DNA from 2 places in the Mesorhizobium sp. M1406 genome. Region 1 is predicted to be linked to the other one. Evidence: predicted binding sites of a transcription regulator. Region 1 holds the regulator's gene; the other holds the start of a gene.
What was found. Region 1 encodes PhoB, which activates phosphate uptake and scavenging genes when phosphate is short. Its sites were predicted from a motif close to TGTCATNNANCTGTCAT; they were not measured.
Positions count from the first base shown of each region.

Region 1 (7,244 bases):
CCATCCTGATTGCCGTGCCGCTCGGCATCGGAATTGCCATCTTTCTCACCGAGCTTTGCCCACGCCCGTTGCGGCGGCCGATCGGCATGGCGGTGGAACTGCTGGCCGGCATCCCCTCGATCATTTACGGCATCTGGGGCCTGTTCGTGCTGGCGCCGTTCCTGCAGACGATCGTGCAGCCGTTCATCATCGGCGTGTTCCACGGCATTCCCGGCCTCGGCAGCCTGTTTGCCGGTCCGCCCTATGGCATCGGCCTGCTGACCTCGTCGCTGATCCTGGCCATCATGGTGCTGCCCTTCATCACCTCGATCACCAAGGACGTCTTCGACACGGTGCCACCGGTGCTGAAGGAATCCGCCTACGGCATCGGCTGCACGACCTGGGAAGTGACCCGCCGCGTCGTCATTCCCTACACAAGGATCGGCATCATGGGCGGCGTCATGCTCGGCCTCGGCCGCGCGCTCGGCGAAACCATGGCGGTGACCTTCGTCATCGGCAACGCGCACCGCATCTCGACCTCGCTGTTCGCGCCGGCAACGACGATCTCCGCGACCATCGCCAATGAATTCACCGAAGCCGTCGGCGACCTCTACACGTCTTCGCTGGTGGCGCTCGGCCTGATCCTGTTCGTCATCACCTTCCTGATCCTTGCCATCGCCCGCTACATGCTGATGCGCATCGACGCCCGCACCGGAGCCTGACCGATGTCGACAGCCACATCGCTTCACCAGAGCCGCAAGAGGAAGAATGCCGTGATGATGACCTTGTGCGTCACTGCGGCGGGCATCGGACTTGCCTGGCTGGCGCTCATCCTCGGCGCGCTGGTCTACAAGGGCGCCGCCGGCCTGTCCCTTGACGTCTTCACGCAGATGACGCCGCCTCCCGGCGACGCCGGCGGCCTGCTCAACGCCATCTATGGCAGCGTGGTGATGACGATCATCGCCGTCATCGTAGGCACGCCGATCGGAGTACTGGCCGGCACCTACATGGCCGAATACGGTCGCTTTTCCAAGCTGACCACCGTGGTGCGTTTCATCAACGACATCCTGCTGTCGGCGCCGTCGATCATCATCGGCCTGTTCGTCTACGAACTGATGGTGCGGCCGATGGGGCATTTCTCGGCAATCGCCGGTGCTGTCGCGCTCGCCATCCTCGTCATTCCGGTTGTGGTGCGCACCACCGAAGACATGCTCAATTTGGTGCCGAACGCCTTGCGCGAAGCCGGCACCGCGATCGGCGCGCCGCGCTGGGTGGTCATCAAGTCGGTCGCCTACCGCGCCGCGCTTTCCGGCATTGTCACCGGCATATTGCTGTCGATCGCCCGTATCTCCGGCGAGACGGCACCACTGCTCTTCACGGCGCTCAACAACCAGTTCTGGTCGAGCAATCTCAACGCGCCGATGGCCAGCCTGCCTGTCACCATCTTCCAATTCGCTCTCAGCCCTTACGAGGAATGGCAGCAACTGGCCTGGACCGGCGCACTTATCATCACATTGACGGTTCTCGCGCTCAGCATCGTTGCGCGCAGCCTGACCGGACGCAGAGAGGACAAATGAGCCAGATGTTGTCTCCAGACATGACGATCGCCGCCGAGGCCACCGCCAAGGCCAAGATCGAGGTCAAGAACCTCAATTTCTACTACGGCCAATCGAAGGCGCTGAAGGACATCACGCTGTCCTTGCCGGAGCGCAGCGTCACCGCCTTCATCGGGCCTTCGGGCTGCGGGAAGTCGACGCTGCTGCGCGTCTTCAACCGCATCTATGAGCTTTATCCCAGGCAGACGGCCGAAGGTCAGGTGCTGCTCGACGGCCAGAACGTTCTTGACCGCTCGCAGGACCTCAACCTGCTGCGCACCAAGATCGGCATGGTGTTCCAGAAGCCGACGCCATTTCCGATGTCGATCTATGAAAACATCGCTTTCGGCATCAGGCTCTACGAGAAGCTGAGCAAATCCGAGATGGACGGCCGCGTCGAGCAGGCGCTGAAGCGCGCGGCACTCTGGACCGAGGTCAAGGACAAGCTCGACGCCAGCGGCCTCAGCCTCTCAGGCGGCCAGCAGCAGCGACTCTGCATCGCCCGTACCGTGGCGGTGAAGCCGGAAGTCATCCTGCTCGACGAGCCCGCCTCGGCGCTCGATCCGCTGTCGACCGCCAAGATCGAGGAGCTGATCGACGAGTTGCAAGCCGACTACACGATCGTCATCGTCACCCACAACATGCAGCAGGCGGCGCGCGTGTCGAAGCAGACGGCCTTCATGTATCTGGGCGAGCTGGTCGAGTTCGACCGCACCGAGAAGATCTTCACGTCGCCCCGCGAGAAGCGCACGCAGGACTACATCACCGGCCGCTTCGGCTGAGCTCAGGCATACGAGGAACAGGATCATGAGCGAACACACAGTCGCTTCTTTCGACGAGGATCTCGGTCAGATCAGCAAACTGATCAGCGACATGGGCGATCTCGCCAGCTCGATGGTCGGCGGTGCGACCAAGGCGCTGTTGAATTCCGACAACGCCTTGGCACAGCGCGTCGTCTCTGACGACGCGATCATGGACGCGCGCCAGCGGGAGCTCGACGACCGCGCCATCACGCTGATCGCCAAGCGGCAGCCGATGGCCGACGATCTGCGCCATGTCGTCGGTTCGATCCGCATGGCCGGCGATCTCGAACGCATCGGCGACCTTGCCAAGAACATCGCCAAGCGCGTCGGCACTGTCGGCCTCAGCGTTACGCCGCGCGACCTTTCGCACTCGATCGATGGAATGGCACAGCTGGTGCTGATCCAGGTGCAGGGCGTCATCGAGGAATATGCGGCGCGTGACGCCGCCGCGCTGGCGAAACTGCGTGCCGACGACGAACGCATCGACGTCAAATACACCTCCGTGTTCCGCGAACTTCTCACCTATATGATGGAAGACCCGCGCAACATCACCGCGTGCACGCATCTTTTGTTCTGCGCCAAGAATCTCGAGCGCATCGGCGACCACGTCACCAACATCGCGGAAAATGCCTATTATGTTTTGACCGGCACGCAGCTGCCGGCCAATCGTCCGAAGCAGGACGAGACGACAATGTCCGCGCCGGCGGCATGACGATAGGGGTGACCAGCCGATGATCGCGCCACGCATCATGGTGGTGGAGGACGAGGAGCCGCTAGGCGTGCTGCTCCGTTATAATCTGGAGTCCGAGGGCTATCAGGTCGAGGTGGTGACGCGCGGCGACGAGGCCGAGATCCGGCTGCAGGAGAACGTTCCCGACCTTCTGGTGCTCGACTGGATGGTGCCGGCGGTTTCCGGCATCGAACTCTGCCGGCGCCTGCGAATGCGCCCCGAGACCGAGCGGCTGCCGATCATCATGCTGACCGCGCGCGGCGAGGAGAGCGACCGCGTGCGCGGCCTCTCGACCGGCGCCGACGACTATCTGGTCAAGCCTTTCTCGACGCCGGAGTTCATGGCCAGGGTCAAGGCGCTGCTGCGCCGTGCCAAGCCGGAAGTGCTGTCCAGCGTGCTGAAGGTCGGCGACATCGTGCTCGATCGAGAATCGCACCGGGTCTATCGCAAGAAGAGCGAGATCCGGCTCGGGCCGACAGAATTCCGCCTGCTCGAATTCATGATGCGCCATCCCGGCCGCGTGTTCTCGCGCAGCCAGCTGCTCGACAATGTCTGGGGCGAGACGATCTACATCGACGAACGCACGGTGGACGTGCATGTCGGCCGGCTGCGCAAGGCGGTCAACAACGGCCGCATGCCCGACGTCATCCGCACCATTCGAGGTGCAGGCTACGCGATCAGGGAAGATTAATTCCCATCCCATCCCGATAAATCGGAACCCAGGTTCAAGCTCGGTCAGCAGGCGGTCGCCAACGGCCGCGAAGGGTGGAATGTTGCATTCGTCTCATCGGTGGAGAACGAGCATGTGGCGCACAGGAGCGGTCATCCCATCAGTTTTCGAATGACCGCATTTGGGCCAAGGCGACAGGCGGCTTCTGGCATCCAAAAAGCGATGGCGGACATTCAAGCAGGCGGGATTGAAATCTTTAACCGACCCTTCGCGGTCGTTGCCCGGTCGCAGCGAAACGTCCGCAGCGGAGTGAGCCATGCTGGAATTGATTGTGCGTGGCTAACTGGTCGGTCCCCTCACAACTCGATTGCTCTGCGATCTCTCAAACTGCTGTTGTGTCCGGCTGGCCGCGGGAAGAACGGTTCGCGATTAGTCGGTCATAATCGCCATTTTGCCCGTAAAACTCTGCCCTCCAAATCGTGCTCCTTCTAGCGAGGATTGAACTAATGCATTTATCTATATCCGTCAAAGCACGCGACTTTCACATAAATATAGAATTTTATTAAAATTACATTTTTGACGGAGGACGGATTCCTTCTCTTTATTCAGTGTATGTGCGCCGAATGGTCAATATTATCTCGGATCGGATGACGATTCCCTGGAACTATTTCATCCGTTGCAACGTTGCTTGGGAAGCAGTCGCTGGGACTCGTATCGAATGATTTCACCAGGTCGGATACCATGAGGAAGGATTTCTGATGAGCACCGTCGTAAACGCCAAAGGCATCCCTCTTCCCTACACCGGCGCTTCCACTCATTGGTTCTCGGCCACTGGGTCTGGACCGGAACTGCATGGCACCTCCGGCAACGACTCCTTCTGGGGAGACACCGGCGTCAAGGTCACGATCTACGGTGGCGCCGGCGACGACTACTATCACCTCTATTCCACCAACAATAAGGTGGTCGAGGATCCTGGGGCAGGAATCGACACGATCGACACATGGATGAGCTACAAGCTCCCCGACAATTTCGAGAACCTCGTCGTTACCGGCGCCAATCGATATGCGTTCGGAAATGCGTTGGACAACATCATCAAGGGCGGGTCGGGTCATCAGACGCTGGATGGCGGCAAGGGCGACGATGTCCTGATCGGCGGAGACGGCGCCGACACTTTCGCCATCTCTAAAGGAAATGGAAGTGATCTTATCTTCGATTTCGGTGCGACCGATACGGTCCGCCTTAACGGCTATGACTTCACTTCGTTCGATGCCGTCCGTTCACAGATGGTTCAGGTGGAATCGAACGTGATGCTGAACCTCGGATCCGACGAGATCCTGGTGTTCAAGAATACGACCATCGACAAGTTGCAGCCCACCCAGTTCGAGCTGCCGATAGACAAGTCCGGAATGACGCTGTCCTTCTCCGACGAATTTAACACGCTGAGCCTTCGGAACGGACAGGACGGCACCTGGAATTCCAATTTCTGGTGGGGAGCGCCGAACGGCAGCACATTGAGCAGCAATGGCGAGTTGCAATGGTATGTCGACGCCAATTATGGCCCGACGAGTTCCGTCCACCCGTTCAGCGTTGAAAACGGCGTCCTCACCATCACCGCGGCGCAGGCGCCGGAGGACATCAAGCCTCTGATCAACAATTACGAATACACCTCGGGGATCCTGACGACGCACGACACCTTCGCGCAAGCCTATGGCTATTTCGAAATGCGGGCGGACCTGCCCGAAACAGCCGGAGCATGGCCGGCCTTCTGGCTGCTTCCGGAAGACGGATCGTGGCCGCCGGAGCTGGACGTTGTCGAAACGCGCGGCCAGGACCTGAACACGCTCTACATGACGGCGCATACCAATGAGACGGGAGCGCACACGAAGGTTTCGTCCACGGTGAACGTTGCGGACACCGACGGTTTCCACACCTATGGCCTGCTCTGGACGAAGGATGAGCTTGTCTGGACCTACGATGGTGTAAAGGTCGCCCAAGCGGCAACGCCGTCCGACATGCACGACCCCATGTACATATTGGCAAATCTCGCGGTGGGCGGCATTGCCGGCCAGCCTCCTGACCATCTGGCGACGCCGGCGGAGATGAAAATCGACTACATCCGCGCCTATACGCTGGACGACCTGCAGCACCACCCCTTGGACATCGCGGCCGACCATTCGGTCTAAGCGACGCCCTCACGTTGGGGCCATGAGCCGTTGGGAGCGCGGGAATGATTGCACAGTCTGGTCTGCGGGCAGTCTTGAGGCGCGCCATCGTAGATGTCGGTGTTTTCTCGTTCCTCATCAACATCCTGCTATTGGTGATCCCCCTCTATCTCTTGCAGGTCTATGACCGCGTCCTGCCGTCCTCCAGCGTCGAGACGCTTTTCTACCTCTCTGCTATCGCGGTTCTCGCGCTCGCCTTTCTCGGTCTCCTCGATACGGTCCGCTCCGTTTACACACAGCGCGTTGCAGCCACGGTCGACAACAGATTGGGCGCGAGGACATTCGCCGTCTCGCTTGAGGCTAAGTACGCCGGCGGCGCAGCTCTGTCTCCACTGCGCGACCTTGCCTCGGTATGCGCCTTCATCAGGTCACGCGGCGCGGCGGTCTTGTTCGACCTGCCGTTCGCTCCGTTCTTCCTCGCCCTGCTGTACCTCATCCATCCTTTTCTGTTTTGGCTTACGCTGACAGGAGTTGCGCTGTTGCTTGCGCTGGTCGTGGCAAATCAGCTTGCCGTCGGCAGGAACGACGCTTTGTCCGCGGAACGTTCGGCTGTCGCCAGCCTGTCGGAGCAGGCCTTTGCCCGCAGCGCGGAGACGCTGCTCGCCATGGGCATGGTCCAAAACGCCGCGCGCGTCTGGGGTAGGCACGTGGCGGAGGCGCTAATTCTTCATGACCGTTCGTCCATGGCCAACGCGATTTTCAGCGGAACGTCGCGAGCCGTACGCATGATGCTTCAGCTGGCGATACTGGGTGTCGGAGCATGGCTCGTGCTGCAAGGGAAGATGACGGCCGGGATGATCTTCGCGTCTTCCCTGGTGTCGTCCCGCGCGCTGCAGCCGCTCGACCAACTGATCGGTTCATGGCGCCAGATCGTCGACGCCAGACGATCGTGGAAGCGGTTGGACAAGGCGCTTTCCGCCCATCCGGCACAAACGCAAAAACTGACATTGCCGGATCCGTCGGGCGAAATCGTCGTGCAGGACCTGATCTTTGTCGCGCCGAACGCCACGCCCGGCACCGAACCCATCATCAAGAGACTGAACTTCCACATCGGCGCCGGCGAAGCGGTTGCGATAATAGGTCCAAGCGGAGCCGGCAAGTCCACCCTGGCAAGATTGCTTGTCGGTGCGATCCAAGCGACCAGCGGCTGCATCAGGATCAACGGCGCCGACCTCAGAACCTGGAACGAGAAGCAGCTTGGCCGTCATATCGGATACCTCGCTCAGGAGGTGGAACTCTTTCCCG
Region 1 is NZ_JAMYKW010000001.1:270,959-278,202, forward strand. It holds gene pstC (phosphate ABC transporter permease subunit PstC) at 1-701, shown strand, start outside; gene pstA (phosphate ABC transporter permease PstA) at 705-1,556, shown strand; gene pstB (phosphate ABC transporter ATP-binding protein PstB) at 1,553-2,356, shown strand; gene phoU (phosphate signaling complex protein PhoU) at 2,382-3,089, shown strand; gene phoB (phosphate regulon transcriptional regulator PhoB) at 3,109-3,798, shown strand; gene eglC (endo-1,3-1,4-beta-glycanase EglC) at 4,536-5,960, shown strand; gene NKH03_RS01410 (type I secretion system permease/ATPase) at 6,005-7,244, shown strand, end outside.

Region 2 (7,244 bases), on a different contig from region 1:
GGCATCCCGCTGATCACCGTGTTGTTCTTCGCCAGCGTCATGCTGCCGCTGTTCCTGCCGGCCGGCGTCTCGTTCGACAAGTTCCTGCGCGCTTTGATCGGCGTGTCGCTGTTTGCCGCCGCCTATATGGCCGAAGTGGTGCGCGGCGGACTGCAGGCGATCCCCAAGGGGCAGTATGAAGGTGCGGATTCGCTCGGCCTCGGCTATTGGCAGAAGATGTATTTCATCATCATGCCGCAGGCACTGAAATTGGTGATCCCGGGCATCGTCAACACCTTTATCGGCATGTTCAAGGACACCAGCCTGGTCATCATCATCTCGATGTTCGACCTTCTCGGCATTGTGAAGCAGAACTTCTCCGACCCAAACTGGGCAACGGCGCAGACGGCCAGGTCTGGCCTGATCTTCGCGGCCTTCGTCTTCTGGCTGTTCTGCTTCGGCATGTCGCGCTATTCAATGTTCACCGAACGTCGGCTCGACACCGGCCACAAACGCTAAACAAAAGAACAAGGGGACCCTGTCATGGCCACCGAAAATGCCGTTAGCGCGGAAGAGATCAAGGTCAACGCCGCCAAGATGCAGATTTCCACCACCGATGTCGCCATCGACATCATCGCCATGCACAAATGGTATGGCGAATTCCATGTGCTGAAGGACATCAATCTGAAAGTGATGCGCGGCGAGCGTATCGTCATCTGCGGCCCTTCGGGCTCCGGCAAATCGACGATGATCCGCTGCATCAACCGTCTGGAAGAGCACCAGAAGGGCAAGATCATCGTCGACGGCAAGGAACTGACCAACGATCTCAAGAAGATCGACGAGGTCCGCCGCGAGGTGGGCATGGTGTTCCAGCACTTCAACCTGTTCCCGCATCTGACCATCCTCGAGAACTGCACGCTGGCGCCGATCTGGGTGCGCAAGACGCCGAAGAAGCAGGCCGAGGAAATCGCCATGCATTTCCTCAAGCGCGTCAAGATCCCGGAACAGGCCCACAAATATCCCGGCCAGCTGTCGGGCGGCCAGCAGCAGCGCGTGGCGATCGCCCGCTCGCTGTGCATGAACCCGCGCATCATGCTGTTCGATGAGCCGACTTCGGCGCTCGACCCGGAAATGATCAAGGAGGTGCTGGAGACCATGGTTGGCCTTGCCGAAGAAGGCATGACCATGCTGTGCGTCACCCACGAGATGGGCTTTGCCCGCAAGGTCGCCAACCGCGTTATCTTCATGGATCAGGGCCAGATCGTCGAGCAGAACACGCCGGCCGAGTTCTTCGACCACCCGCGCCACGAGCGCACGAAGCTGTTCCTGTCGCAGATCCTGCACTGATTGTTTTTCCACAGACGGAAGAAGCCCGGCCGAAACCTTGGCCGGGCTTTTTTCGTATGGACCGCCAGGAGGTGGGCAGATGTGTTGCGCCGGACGCGTTTGCAGGGGCCGCCATTCATGAAAAGGCTGGGACGTTTTCTAGGTCTTCTGTTGATCGTCATTGCGCTCGCTGTGACGATGGGCGCTCTCGTGCCGCGCCCGCTGTGGCGGCCGGCCGTCGCGGCAGCACCCGCCAACACGCATCGCATCCTGGTGCTGAAGAACCCGATCCACACGGACATTGCCATTCCGGTCAACGATGCCGTGCGCCAGCGTTTCCATTTCCTGGCCGACGCCGGCATACCGGCGGATGCCCCTGAGGTCCGCTACATCGTCTTCGGCTGGGTCGGCCGCGCCTTCTATCTGGAGACGCCGACATGGTCTGAGTTGAAGGCAGTGCCGGTGATGAAGGCACTGACCCTCGACGCTTCGGTCATGCATGTCGATGTCTTCGGTGACATCGTCGAATCGCGCCCGGACGTCGCGAGGGTTCGACATCGGTGAGGATCGGTTCGCGGCGCTGCTCGATTTCATCGATGCGAGTTTCCAGCGGGGGCCGAAGGGTCCGATCCTTGTTTCGGACGCGGCCTATTCCAGGTTCGACGGCTTTTACGAAGCCAACGGCCATTTCAATGCACTGGTCGGCTGCAACACCTGGACGGCGGCCGCCTTGCGCACCGCCGGCCTGCGCACCGGCTGGTGGAATCCGCTGCCTGTATCGCTTGGCCTGTCGATGCGGCTGTATAATTAGCGGGGGCATTCCGCGAATTGGCAAGCGTCGCGTTCCTTCACACCCCCCTCTGTCCTGCCGGACATCTCCCCCGCAAGGGGGGAGATTGGCAGTTGCGACGCCTCACTTCATTTCGCGACGTCGGTGATTGGCGAAAGCAGGGGCGACAGCTGATCTCCCCCCTTGCGGGGGAGATGTCCGGCAGGACAGAGGGGGGTGCTGTCCCGCCGGCCTGTCAACGCCTGACAACAGCCTCCGGCTGCCAGCCGTAGAGCCAGTCCAAATCCGCCGCGAGCTTTTCCGGCGAGCGCATTTTCAGGAACAGATTTCGCGCGACAGCCACTGGACCCGCGGCATGCCAGGCAAGGCGGTTGATGGCGCCTCGGCGTGCGACCCTGGCGACGCGCGGCCGCCGCAGGTTCTCCCAGATTTGCAGGCTTCGTGCCGGATGGGCAGGGGAGTCGGCAATGATACCGGCAAGTGTCGCCGCATCCTCGATGGCCATGGCCGCGCCTTGCGCCGCGAACGGGGTCATCGCATGTGCGGCGTCGCCGATCAGTGCGATGCCGTCCGGCGTTGTCCAGGGTCGCTTCTGGTCGACCGTATGGAGCGGCCAGGTCAGCCACGGGCCAGCCACTTCCACCAGTCTTGCAAGGCCAGGCGCGGCGCCGCGCACCGCGCCTGCGAGGATGCCGGGATCGGCATGGCCGGACCAGCCTTCGGCAATGCGTTCGCCCTTGGTGAAGGCGACGAGATTGAATGCGTCACCCTTGCTGACGGGATAGGCGACCATATGGAAGCCCGGGTGCAGGAAGGTGGTGACGCAGTCCGGAGCGCCGATCGCCGCGAAAGCCTGCCCTGCGGCACTCTGCGCGGCAATGGTCGTGCGCCAGGCCAGTTCGCCGGAAAAGCGGCTTCTTGGCGAGGCCGACCCCTTGGCCGAATCGACAAGCCCGCCCACCGATGACCAGACGCCATCGGCGCCGACCAGCAGGAACCCCTCGGCCGTGATGGTCTTGCCGTCGATCTCGGCCGTCGCGGTGATGCCATGGGTGCCCGTGGCAACACTGTCGATGCGCGCGCCAGTGACGATCTCGATCTCGGCGATCTCGTTGGCACGCGCCATCAGTGCACTCTGCAGATCGGCCCTGTGGGCGACGAGATAGGGTGCTTGCCAGCGGGCCTCGGCGGCTTGTCCGAGCGGCACGCGTGCCAGTTCACGGAGGGTCGCGGCGTCCTTCAGCACTACGGCCTCGGGCCGCACTGCTGCCGGCAGCAGACGGTCGAGCACGCCAAGCTGGCGAAGGATGCGCGTCGCGTTGGGAGAAAGCTGGAGGCCCGCGCCGACCGCTTCCAGGCGCTGCGCCTGTTCGAACACCTGCACGGAATAGCCGCGTTTGGCGAAAGCAAGCGCTGCGGTCAACCCGGCGACGCCGGCCCCGGCGATGAGGACTTGCCGGGAACGTATGTCGTTCATCGAGCTTGTCGCGAAAGAATCAGGCAGCCTGGTCGATATAGATGCAGCCGGCCGGCAGCGTTTCCGTCGCCTTCAGCTTGGGCGAATAGCGGTAGAGCGTCGAGCAATAGGGGCAAACTTTTTCATTGTCGTCGCCCATATCGAGAAACACGTGCGGGTGATCGAATGGCGGGTTGGCGCCCGTGCACATGAATTCCTTGACGCCGATGTCGATAGCCGGGTAGCCCGCATCGTTCTGGAAATGGGGAATGGAACCGCCTGCCATCGTCGTCTCCTTAACGCAGTCTCTTCTGCATCTGGATCATAACAGGCCTCTTTGCAAGTTCGATGAAATGAAACTGTCGCAAAAGCCTGTCAGAGGATAAGTTAAGCCGGTTAACGCATGGCCGGAAAACCGACTTCGGTTTTCGGAACGGATCATGCGTGGCCTTGGAGTGGCAGAGCGTCCTTTGCGCGTCCTGAAGGGGACGCGCGGCACTCTGGCGGCAGACGGTGTGGAAGAGCGGGAATATGAACGAACTGAAGCCGGTGCAGAGCGAATTCACCAACGTCGAGGCGGCAAGTCCGGAAGGCGGCAATCCCGATCGTTTCGTCAATCGCGAGTTTTCCTGGCTGCAGTTCAACCGGCGCGTTCTCGAGGAATCGCTGAACCTCAATCATCCGCTGCTGGAGCGTGTCCGCTTCCTGTCGATCTCGGCCGCCAATCTCGACGAGTTCTTCATGGTGCGCGTCGCCGGCCTCGCCGGCCAGGTGCGCGAAGGCATCGTGCTGAAAAGTCCTGACGGGCGCACCCCCGAACAGCAGCTGGAACAGCTGCTGCGTGAGGTCGAGCGGCTGCAGGAAGACCAGCAGAAGAGCCTGTCAGCGCTCACCGTGCTGCTCAACAAGGAGGGCATCGAGACCATCACCCGCGACGCGCTCACCAAGGACGAGAAAATCTGGCTGGAAGACCATTTCCAGGAGCAGGTGTTTCCGGTGCTGACCCCGCTGTCGATCGACCCGGCGCACCCGTTCCCGTTCATCCCCAATCTCGGCTTCTCGATGGCGCTGCAATTGCGTCATCGCAAGAATGGCGAAGAGATGAGCGCGCTGCTGCGCCTGCCGGTGGCGCTCAAGCGCTTCATCCGTCTGCCGGACCGCAAACGCCATGTCCGCTTCATCCCGCTGGAAGAGGCGGTCGGCCTGTACATCGGCAAGCTCTTCCCTGGCTATGAGGTCAAGGGCTCAGGCACGTTCCGCATCATCCGCGACAGCGATATCGAGGTCGAGGAAGAGTCGGAAGATCTCGTGCGCCTGTTCGAGACGGCGCTGAAGCGGCGCCGCCGCGGCTCGGTCATCCGCATCGAATTCGACAGGCTGATGCCTGGCGAACTGCGCGATTTCGTCGCCGGCGAGCTTGGTGTCTCGTCGAGCCGCATCAGCGTGCTCACCGGTCCACTGGCGCTCAGCCAGATCTCCGAAATCGTCGCCGTTCCCCGCGACGATCTCAAATTCACGCCCTACAATCCGCGCTTTCCCGAACGTATTCGCGAGCATGGCGGCGACTGTTTCGCCGCCATCCGCGAGAAGGACATCGTCGTCCATCATCCCTATGAATCCTTCGATGTGGTGGTGCAGTTCCTGCGCCAGGCGATGGCCGACCCGGAAGTGGTGGCGATCAAGCAGACGCTTTACCGCACCTCCAATGACAGCCCGATCGTGCGCGCGCTGGTCGATGCGGCCGAGGCCGGCAAATCGGTCACGGCGCTGGTCGAGCTCAAGGCGCGCTTCGACGAGGAAGCCAACATCCGCTGGGCGCGCGACCTGGAGCGTGCCGGCGTGCAGGTCGTGTTCGGGTTTCTCGAACTGAAGACGCATGCGAAGATGTCGCTGGTGGTGCGGCGCGAGGACGGCAAATTGCGCAACTACGTGCACCTCGGCACCGGCAACTACCATCCGGTCACCGCGCGCATCTACACCGACCTGTCCTTCTTCACCACCGATCCGACGATTGCACGCGACGTCGCCCAGCTCTTCAATTTCATCACCGGCTATGCCGAGCCGACGGATGAAATGCGTCTGGCGATCTCGCCGTTCACACTGAGGAGCCGCATCCTGAAGCACATTGCCGATGAGATTGCCTATGCCGTGGACGGCAAGCCGGCGCGCATCTGGATGAAGATGAACGCGCTCGTCGACCCGATCGTCATCGACGCGCTCTATGATGCCAGCCGCGCCGGCGTCGAGATCGACCTTGTCGTGCGCGGCATCTGCTGCCTGCGGCCCCAGGTTTCGGGCCTTTCGGAAAACATTCGTGTAAAATCGATCGTCGGGCGGTTTCTCGAGCACAGCCGCATCTATTGCTTCGGCAATGGTCACGGCCTGCCATCGGACGGGGCGATCATCTACATCTCCTCGGCGGACCTCATGCCGCGCAATCTCGACCGCCGTGTCGAGACCATGGTGCCGATCACCAATCCAACTGTGCATGAACAGATCCTCGGCCAGATCATGCTTGGCAACATCATGGACAATCAGCAAAGTTTCGACGTATTGGCTGATGGAACCTCCCGGCGCGTGGTGCTGGAGGAGGGCGAGGAACCGTTCAACGCGCAGGAATATTTCATGACCAATCCGAGCCTGTCGGGACGGGGCGACGCGCTGAAGTCGCACGCGCCCAAGCGCATCGCGCAGTTCAAGCGACGCAAGAAGAACGCCGCAGCGTCCGGCTGATGCTGTCTAATTCCCAAGGCCGGTTGCAGGACCGTCGACCGCTGTCCATCATCGACATCGGATCGAATTCGATCCGTCTGGTCGTTTATGAGGGGCTGTCGCGCTCGCCGACCATGCTGTTCAACGAAAAGATGCTGGCCGGTCTCGGCCGAGGCATCGTTTCGACCGGCAAGCTCGACCCCGAGGCGGTGACGCGTTCGATGGAAGAGTTCCGCCGCTTTCGCGCGCTCTCCGACCAGGCCGGCGCCGAACAGATGTATGTGCTTGCCACCGCCGCCGCCCGCGAGGCTATCAACGGTCCCGATTTCATCCACCGCGCCGAAGATGTCCTCAAGACCGAGATCCGCGTGATCAGCGGCCGTCAGGAAGCCTATTATTCGGCGCTTGGCGTCATTTCCGGCTTCCATCCAGCCAATGGCATCGCCGGCGATCTGGGCGGCGGCAGCCTCGAACTGGTCGATGTCAACGGCGAAGCAATCGGTGACGGCATAACGCTGCCGCTGGGCGGCCTGCGCCTGCAGGACATGGCGAAAAACTCGCTGGCCCAGGCGGCCAAGATCGCGCGTGATGAACTCGCGAAGGCTAAGCTCTTGAAAGGCGGGCAGGGCAGGCCCTTCTACGCCGTCGGCGGCACCTGGCGAAATCTCGCCCGCCTGCACATGGAAATGACCAACTATCCGCTTGGCGTCATGCACCATTACGAGATATCAGCCGAAAGCGCGGCGAACTTCCTCAAGCAGGTGGCCAAGGCCGAGATCGAGAAGGTCAAGGGGATCGAAGGCGTTTCCAAGAACCGCCGTTCTCTGCTGCCTTATGGCGCCATCGTGCTGCAGGAGATCATGGCGGCGATGCAGCCGTCGAAGATCATCGTCTCGGCGCTCGGCGTGCGCGAAGGCTTTCTCTATTCGCTGCTCGACGAGGCCGAACAGAAGGCGGATCCATTGATTTCGGCCTCGGAGG
Region 2 is NZ_JAMYKW010000003.1:16,318-23,561, reverse strand. It holds gene NKH03_RS04060 (amino acid ABC transporter permease) at 1-498, shown strand, start outside; gene NKH03_RS04055 (amino acid ABC transporter ATP-binding protein) at 577-1,326, shown strand; partial or broken gene NKH03_RS04050 (TIGR02117 family protein) at 1,444-2,116, shown strand; gene NKH03_RS04045 (FAD-dependent monooxygenase) at 2,331-3,572, opposite strand; gene NKH03_RS04040 (zinc-finger domain-containing protein) at 3,592-3,837, opposite strand; gene NKH03_RS04035 (RNA degradosome polyphosphate kinase) at 4,083-6,284, shown strand; gene ppx (exopolyphosphatase) at 6,284-7,244, shown strand, end outside.
Region 2: a site for PhoB is predicted at 3,901-3,917, ahead of NKH03_RS04035 (RNA degradosome polyphosphate kinase). Genes of this name have one in related genera too.